4 regions of the Paenibacillus sp. FSL H8-0034 genome follow, and region 2 is predicted to be linked to each of the others. Evidence: riboswitches for the same ligand, from Rfam matches in the RefSeq annotation. Region 2 holds a riboswitch; each other region holds the start of a gene.
The links. Region 2 has a riboswitch for cyclic di-AMP ahead of NST47_RS08165 (C40 family peptidase). Riboswitches for the same ligand answer to the same signal wherever they lie in the genome.
Positions count from the first base shown of each region.

Region 1: it holds a riboswitch for cyclic di-AMP, as region 2 does, so the genes downstream of both, NST47_RS03140 (3D domain-containing protein) here and NST47_RS08165 (C40 family peptidase) in region 2, are expected to answer to the same signal.
Region 3: it holds a riboswitch for cyclic di-AMP, as region 2 does, so the genes downstream of both, NST47_RS21630 (CAP domain-containing protein) here and NST47_RS08165 (C40 family peptidase) in region 2, are expected to answer to the same signal.
Region 4: it holds a riboswitch for cyclic di-AMP, as region 2 does, so the genes downstream of both, NST47_RS02870 (C40 family peptidase) here and NST47_RS08165 (C40 family peptidase) in region 2, are expected to answer to the same signal.

Region 1 covers NZ_JBBOBS010000001.1:694,657-696,858, forward strand. Annotated here, with positions in the region: gene NST47_RS03135 (TatD family hydrolase) at 1-506, shown strand, start outside; cyclic di-AMP (ydaO/yuaA leader) riboswitch at 732-939, shown strand; gene NST47_RS03140 (3D domain-containing protein) at 1,282-2,202, shown strand, end outside.
Region 2 covers NZ_JBBOBS010000001.1:1,790,832-1,793,033, reverse strand. Annotated here, with positions in the region: gene NST47_RS08170 (MFS transporter) at 1-132, opposite strand, end outside; gene NST47_RS08165 (C40 family peptidase) at 326-1,174, opposite strand; cyclic di-AMP (ydaO/yuaA leader) riboswitch at 1,174-1,316, opposite strand; gene NST47_RS08160 (hemerythrin domain-containing protein) at 1,434-1,979, opposite strand; gene mobA (molybdenum cofactor guanylyltransferase) at 2,114-2,202, opposite strand, start outside.
Region 3 covers NZ_JBBOBS010000001.1:4,804,442-4,806,643, reverse strand. Annotated here, with positions in the region: gene NST47_RS21635 (response regulator transcription factor) at 1-552, opposite strand, end outside; cyclic di-AMP (ydaO/yuaA leader) riboswitch at 777-910, shown strand; gene NST47_RS21630 (CAP domain-containing protein) at 919-1,557, shown strand; gene NST47_RS21625 (YjcZ family sporulation protein) at 1,664-1,789, opposite strand; gene NST47_RS21620 (penicillin-binding transpeptidase domain-containing protein) at 2,141-2,202, shown strand, end outside.
Region 4 covers NZ_JBBOBS010000001.1:637,514-639,715, reverse strand. Annotated here, with positions in the region: gene NST47_RS02875 (hypothetical protein) at 1-411, shown strand, start outside; cyclic di-AMP (ydaO/yuaA leader) riboswitch at 798-934, shown strand; gene NST47_RS02870 (C40 family peptidase) at 938-1,408, shown strand; gene NST47_RS02865 (cryptochrome/photolyase family protein) at 1,714-2,202, shown strand, end outside.

The DNA of each region.
Region 1 (2,202 bases), 1.1 Mb from region 2:
TCGCTATTGGAGAAATCGGACTCGACTATTATTGGGATACTTCTCCCAAAGATGTCCAGGACAAGGTGTTCCGTCAACAAATTCGGCTCGCCCGCAAGCTGGGTATGCCCATAGCCATTCATAACCGTGATGCTCACCATGATATTATTCAGGTACTGCGTGAGGAGAAGGCAGCCGAGGTCGGCGGCGTGATGCATTGCTTCTCTGGCAGCTGGGAAACGGCGAAGCAATGTCTGGATATGAATTTTTATATTTCCTTTGGAGGACCTGTGACCTTTAAGAATGCCAAGCAGCCAAAAGAAGTGCTGGACAAGGTACCTCTGGATCGATTGTTGATCGAAACGGATGCCCCTTATCTGACGCCTCACCCCTACCGCGGCAAGCGGAATGAGACTGCTTATGTGAAATTAGTCGCAGAAACTGCTGCTCAAATTAAAGGCCTTACACTTGAACAAATTGCTCAAATTACTACCCAAAATGCCATTACATTATTCGATCTAAAATGAATCATTTGTGGGTGGTGAGAAGCTTTGTTTTTATCGGTCTAGGGGATATCGCAAGTAAATATACACATGCATAATGAAAATGAGAGATAAATAGGGTTTTTATCGGTAAAAACCTGAATTATGGCCTAATTCAATTGAAATTCACCGTTTTTTGCCCTGTTTGTATACTTTACAAGTTCACACCGGAGAGCGTAAACTCAATATTAACTTAATACGATTACCAATTTTCCATTTTCGCTGAGTTTCCTAATGGGAAACGGGGGAACCAAAAAGTGATCTGCACATTGCATTCAATGGGGCAAAAGTCACGATTTCTGGGGTGAATCTTTCGGATAGAATCACGTGTTTACGCGTATGCGATTCAATCCAAAGTAGGGCGACTCTCAAGTCCGAATCCGTCAGCTAACCTCGTAAGCGTTAAGAGAGAGGTAACGATTGTCGTGTACTTTATTTCACCACGCCGGTGAAATAATATAAGAGTCACGGGAAGAGTCCTCTTCTCCGCTGACTTTTTTTGTGTTCTCCCGTCATTATAGCAGGGGTTCCGGAACAGGCCGACATCTTACACTGGGGAGGTGTTGAACGCACTCAGAAAGAACGATATGGAACGTAGATTGCAGCCCTTTAGTTTCTAGACAAATGCGCCTCGATTTTGAATGGAAAAGCCGAAGCCGTTTATCCTCGTTTAACGAAAGATTGCAAAACCTAAACCATAGTCGCGTCAGATGAATCATGTGATACACTCGACGGCGGGGCTTTAAGGAGGACCGAATAAGTGGGAGCTATTGAGTATGAGCAACCCCATGTAAGACGATCATCCAGCATGTCCTTCGCATTGCGATGGAAGCATGAAAACTTGCGTTTGATTTCGATCGTTTCACTGATTTCAATCGCTATCGCTTTCATGTTTTTAATGATGTTATACGGCACGGCTACCAAGCGGGTATCTGTGGTTGTCAATGGACAAGAATCAGTTGTGTATACGAAGCAATGGATTCTGCAACGTTTACTGGATGAACAGGGGATTTCTATTGGAGAGCATGATCGTCTCTCCGCATCGCTGGATGCAAAGGTAAATACGGGCGACCGCATTGCCATTGACCATGCGAAACCGTTACAGCTTACAGCTGACGGAGAAGTAAAAACCTTCTACACAGTGGCCAAAACTGTAGGAAGCGCTTTGCAGGAATTTCAAGTCTCGATCGGAGAGCTTGATAAGGTGAGTCCTGCGCTTGACACCGAATTATCTGAAACCGGTGTAGTTCAAATTGTTCGCGTTAAGAAAGAAAAAGAAGAGTTCTCGGAAAAGATAGCCTTTGATGTTGAGAAGCAAAGTGATGCGCAGCTCCCTAAGGGCAAGGAACAGATTGTACAAGAGGGTCAAGAGGGCGTAATTGTAAAAACAAAAGAGAAGTTGTTTGAGGATGGAAAGCTGGTATCAGAAGCAGTAGTGGATGAAAAGGTTCAATCCGAGCGTGTTAACAAAATTGTGGCAATAGGTACAAAAAATCCGGTTACGGTTTTATCTGCTTCTTCACCGAGCATTCAGGAATTATCCAAGAGTGGCTTGAAATTTAACGTAAAACAGGTTATAAATAATGTGACCCTGACTGCTTATTCAGCTGGTGTATCATCGACTGGCAAGAGCAGCGAGCACCCGCAATATGGGCTCACTGCGACAGGTACGAGAGTAATG
Region 2 (2,202 bases):
AATTTCGGTCTCCGTAATTCCAAGCTCCAGCATGTAGATGGAAGCATAGGTGAGATATAGGCTATAAGGGACTATGAACATGGGCTCATAAATCAAGCATCCGCGGGCGTTCCCTTGCAGTTTATTGAACAACGTACTCGCCTCTTTTACATTCAGACTAACAACCAACTGAATCTATGCTTATTCCGATAAGTCTGCATTCATGTCGTAGAGGATGCTTTATTTGAATTCTGATCAGCTCCGTTGAAAGCTATATATTCTGATATTAACACAAAAGACCCGCCCTTCGGCAGGTCTGAATAATTCGATATGATTGCTGCCTCTGCTACAACCGTTTTGCCCCTATGTATCTGGAACCCCAATAACCGCTGTTCAAGCTGGCAACCGTGACACCACCATAGGAAGTAGCCGAGATGAATTGATCATTGCCAATATAAATACCTACATGAGAGGTTCTTCGCCCTTCAGCAAAAAACACCAGGTCACCTTCTTGAATATCCATAACCCGAGTACCTGCCGAACTGTACATTTCTGCCGATGTTCTGGGCAATTGAACTCCGCTTAACTGAAAAATATAGCCTACATATCCTGAGCAATCAAATCCATTCGGCGAGCTGCCACCCCACACATAAGGAACACCCAAATAGTTATATGCGGATTGCAGGATCGAAGCCTTGGGCTTAGGTGCGTACCAAACCGGAGCATGATACTGACCATCCGCATCTATGATCGCAAGCTTGTTGACCGCATCCCACTGAATTTGATAGCCAAACGTTTCCGATACGAATCGGAGAGGTACATACACCGTTTGCTGAGACAACAGCGGAGTTGATTCCAAGGTAACGGTTTTTCCATTCACAAGCACTCGACTGTCACCCGTTTGCAATTCGACCTTCTGCTGCTTGCTGCTTAGCGTAACCTGTATCGCCTGTTCCTTCTTGCTCCATTCCATCTGGTACCCCAACTGTTCAATCAGCACTCTTAGAGGCACCTGCAAATTATTGCTGCCATCGATGTAGGGCTTGGCGTCTGGAAAGGTCACCAGGTAATCATTAATTTGTATCCTGACCTCATCAGACGACGCTGCCTGAGCAGTTCCTGCATGCATAACAGCCAACAGACCAAACATAAAAAAAGCGATAAACCAAATAAACTGCTTCCGTAATAATATCAAGTTGTTCCTCCTGCGGCCTTCGAGGTTAGTTGACGGATTCGGGAAGAGGTTTTCCCTAGTTCGAGACAGACGAACATTCACCCCATATAAAGAATCCCCCGTACCAGCTCTTGTGATGAACTGGATTCGGCCTTTTTTTAACAGAGTAGCACAACCTTTACCCAAAATTCAAATTCTTTAAACAACTATTTCGAATTATTTAACAATTAATTACATATTCATTTTATTTTTCGACATATTTTTACCAATTCAATAGCAATTAAAGGTTGGCTGCCGCTCCATTGATATCGTCCAGAACCTGTTGGGTCAAAGGAAAAACAAGCTGCTCTTCCTTAGCCAAATGCTCCTGCAAAATGTGACAAGCTTGAATCAGATAGGCAGCGGCCTGATTGTAGCCCATAGCCTCCGGATTTGCCTTTAGCAAATGAACTGACCTCAGGAAGGCTTGCATATGCTCATCGGCCAGCTCATGATCTTTCTCTAACGACCAGAAGGAGGGCAGTATGGAGGGAGACATTTTACGCTCTATATAAGAGGTTAGGAAAGGAAACAGCTCAAGCTCCTCCCAATTGGAATGCCGTTCAAGCTCTTCCCGAAATGCGAGTGCCCATAGTCTTAAATTCAGCAGCGACTGCAGCGCTCCAAAACGCTCAGGTGCGGACTCAACCTGCTTCGCCTGTTTTTCCATTTCCATTAAAACCTGCTTGAGCTCCCCATGCTCTTGCTTCAAGCGCTCCAGCCCTTCTGAAATAGCTGTCATCGGTGCCTTAGTCATCTCTACTCGCGGCTTTTGATACATGTTCATTGTTGATTCCTCCTCCGGGTTTCACTTTAGTGAAACCAGCATCGTAAGCATAATCTTTGGTCTTACTTTAGCGAAAACCAGCATTGTAAGCATGGTCATGAAAATTCGCTTTTCACTTTTACTATCATGTATATTTATCCGGACCGCACCTTAGTCATCTCCAGATGCTGTTGCGCAAGAAAGTAATCATCCCTTGTCTTGATTGTGGTGACAAAGCTGCAAT
Region 3 (2,202 bases), 3.0 Mb from region 2:
CTTGTCTCTTGTGCAGGTGATTCCTTCGTTCATTACTAAATATCGCAGCAGCTCATACTCCCTGAGAGTTAAGGAAATCTCGCGTCCATCTGCAAGTACTCTGCGGGCATCATGCTCGATTATAAGATGGGGCAGCATAAATCTGTTTGCGGGTGATTGGGTGGCAGACCAGAATTTGCCGGGTTGTGTCCGTTTAAGGATAGCTTGAATTCGGCATGTGAATTCCCTTGGACTAAAAGGTTTGGTCACATAATCATCGACCCCTGCTTTGAAGGCATGGATCGTATCGTCTTCATTATCCTTGGCTGTAAGCATAAGCAGGGGAGTAGTTTTTACTTGCTTGACCATCTGACAAATTTCCAGTCCACTCAGACCCGGCATCATCCAATCCAGCACAATGATGTCATAATCGTTATCCACCGCTTTATGCAAAGCATCGTTGCCATTGTCGGATTCCTCAACACAAGCTCCGTCTTTCTCCAGATACATGCGTACGATTGTGCGTATACGTTCTTCGTCATCGGCGACCAATACTCTGTATTTGCTTGTCATCTATTATCACCTCACCTGCCTTTTATTGTATCTATCATTTTTCACAAAGGCATGACTACATTGAGCTATTTCAATAACGGAAAGGTGAACAAAGCATGAAGGCTTTGTGAAATGCAAATAGGAATGGAAAACTTTGTGCAGTGCTCGTCGGTAAATCCCGTGTTAAAATGGAACTCTCTTAAACCATATCCAGCATCAAGCTGTGCATACGGGTATTGTGAGAGATTCATATCAGGCCGAAGCTTCCACAAGAGGCATGGGGAACCCAATCTTTGGGGTGAAGCCGTATTTATGGCCGGGCGATTGCTCTTTGACCCGAACCCGTCAGCTAACCTCGTAGGCCTTAAAAAAGAGAGGATGTTTGCAATGTTTTTGAAGAAGTCCGTATTAACCGGTTTACTTGCCTTGGGTACAATTGTTGGCGCCACGGCGGTTTCGGCTGCTCCGTATTCGGTAACAGGCAACGATACGATGTGGACGATAGCCCAGAAGTATGGAATTAGCTTAAGCTCCCTTGTTCAAGCCAATCCACAGGTTACCAATGCCAATAATATTTGGCCTGGCATGGTATTGAATATACCCGGAACAAGCTCAAGTGCTCCAGCTCCGCAGGGAACAGGCACCCCGACAACCACCTCCACCTTTGCGAGTCAAGTGGTTAATTTGGTTAATCAGGAACGCACCAAAGCAGGCTTGAAGACATTGGCAAGCGATAGTGCATTATCGGCTATGGCCTTGGATAAAGCGAAGGATATGTATAACAATCATTATTTTGATCATACCTCTCCTACCTATGGCTCCCCCTTTAACATGATGAAATCGTATGGTATTCGATATACGTATGCAGGTGAAAATATTGCCATGGGTCAGAAGACTCCACAGGATGTGATGACTGCCTGGATGAACAGCGCAGGGCATCGACAAAATATTTTGAGCCCTAATTATACGAAAATTGGCGTAGCTTATTATAATGGCGAGTGGGTTCAGGAGTTTATTGCGAATTAAGCTTGTATGCAGGCGTCGCTCTGAACAAAGACAGTAACCGATTAAGGAATCCAATTCCCTTCGGGTTACTGTCTTTTTGACTATATCACGATATTAACGGTTTATGTTAGATGAATGTTCTCGAAATAATAACAAGCAGAATGAATAAAACAAGAATTACACCTGTGCTAGTTCCCAGACCCAAACCTGCACAGCTCCCACAACCTACGCCAGCTCCGCCTAAATATCCCATATTTCCAGCCTCCTTCCGTGTGACCTTCTGTATGTTATGATGGTCAGAGGCTGATGGATTGTACTTATACAAAATGTGCGCTTGTAGGGGAGGAACTTGTCGTTCCTTCATTGATAGATTTACATATGCTATGTTGTGGGAGAAGCCGCCAACTGCTCCCATGCTAACCCATAGATCACTCCAAAATAGACGGTTGCCTTCACGGGATCGTCTATTTTCCTTTTGTGAAATGAAAATGTCAGCAAGTTGTGATCGTTTGTCTATGTAACTGATTGCCATACTTCATTATATTTAGTATGGTAAGCCGCATTTACGGATAATAGATAACTTATATGCAAAGGGGGATTATCCTTGAAAACATCCAAATGGTTGATCGTGGGATTTCTGCTGCTGCTCATTACCGGCTGTCGGAA
Region 4 (2,202 bases), 1.2 Mb from region 2:
CTGACAGTCGCCCCCTTGTACCTATTGGGAACGAAAGTCATCGAGGGCTATCACTCCCATGCCTCCTTGACGGCTATCGGCTGGCATCTGCTGCCATGGCTTGGCATCTATATGGCTTATCTGATCCTGATACAAACCTTATTTATGTATATGCAGTTTGGGCTTGCCAGCGGCAAATCGGTTCTCATTTCTTGTCGGCTGCTCGTCCGCAATGTGCTTACCATCCTGCTGCTGGCTATCGTCACGGTGACAATCACCTTCGCCCTATCCGCTCTTGTGATGACCTCAGCTCTCGTATGGGCGGGCTTTGCCGCTCTCGTGCTGGTTCAGGCTTATCGGCTGCTTCATATGTTTTGCAAGATGTGGACGATCACCTCACAGCACGCCTTGTGGAACGCCAATCACGAATAAATCAGCCTTCTTGAGTTAGAAACTTTCCGTATTGTATCAAACGAACCTAAATAAGCCTCGCTGCCGCGTTTATAGAACGTGGCCGAGGTTTTTTCTTTGTAAATAAATAGTATGACTATAGTCCTGATTTCGTCAAAAAGACGCTTTTTTATTAATCAAATTCGACATAAATTTTACAAAATAAATAAAAAATATCGAATTTTATTGTTGGAATGCGTTTTCAATTTCAGCGCTGTATAGAGTCAAACCCATTCAAACCCTTGCTGTATAAGGTTTATAATGGATTTGAAGAAAGTTTCATGTTTCGACCATTAAATGTGTACATTTTGTGACTAAAGGAGGAATTTTAAGGTAAACGCCGAATTCGTATTAAGTGTAACAAAAAAACTATGCATTTGCCGAATTTCCGACATATTGGAAAACGGGGGATCCAATCTGGGTGAATTGATCTCGTTTCAGAGTGATCATAGGGAACCTTCAACCGAACCCTCAGCTAACCTCGTAGGCACCGGAAGGGGAAAATTTTTTGAAGAAGTTTTTTGGTATTGCATTAGGTCTAGCACTGTTTTGCAGTGTGCAAGTAGGCAGTGTTTTTGCCGAAACCCCTTTGAGCCAAGCTGTTAACGATGGCGTGGGTGCTCCTTACAAGTACGCTGGTACGACGAAGAACGGATTTGATTGCTCTGGTTACACAGCTTTCGTTTTTGCCAAATTGGATATCAAACTGCCGCACCAATCCAAAGGGCAAGCAGAAGTTGGTACAACAGTTGAAAAAGACGATCTGCGTCCTGGGGATCTTGTGTTTTTCAAGACAGACGGTGTAGGAATTTCTCATGTTGGCGTGTATGTTGGGGGCGGTAAGTTTTACCACTCAGCTACCAATATAGGCGTTACTGTCAACAAGCTTAATGAAAATTACTACTCCAAGTATTATGTTACCGCTAAACGTATTTTGTCTGACGAGCAGTACGAAGCTTTTATGTCAGATAATCAATAGAATGAAGTGAAAGAAACCTACTTTCTTACACCATACTTCTACAGTTGAGCGAACCATTTTGTATGGAGCCCTCAGTGCTTGCTTCCGTTACGCACCTCTTGCGTCGGACAAGGCTGCAGGGCTCTCTTCATTATATTACCCTCTATTACCCTACAAAATATCGGTTGAATCGCCTATCAAAAACAACTGTTCAATTATTCTGAATATTCCATTTATTATAACCATTACTTGCAGCGTGTCATTTCCAACATGCACCAAACGAGCTTCACTGCTGTTGTACAAAGCTGTAAACGAGGTGCCTATTCATGATTATTTTTTTACATCGCAAGGATCTGCGGGTGGACGATATGCTCGCCTTCAACTATATTCACGCTATGCACAAGCAAAGCCTGCATGTGCTCATTCTGGACCCCTTCCTGCTGGGGCATGAACGATATCTGGAGCACAGCGGCGTCAACTTTCTCCAGCATGCGGCACGGCTCAGACAGCTGTATCTGGACGCTGCCCAGCAGCTGCATATTGTGTATGGCGAGCCGTCTGCGGTACTGAGTACACTGCTGGCTGCACACCCCGTGGAGGAACTCGTATTTCACGAGGATAGCACCCCTTATGCCAAGCAAAGAGATCGGCTGCTTCGCGCGACTGCAGAGGCCGCAGGGGTGAACGTTACCTCCTTCGACGAGCAGGCGCTTCTGGACCTGCGAGACTTTCACCGATGGAGCGGACGCAGCGAGCCGTACAAGGTGTTTACGCCCTTTTACCGGAAGTGGAGCGATTATCGGCTCCGCTTCTAT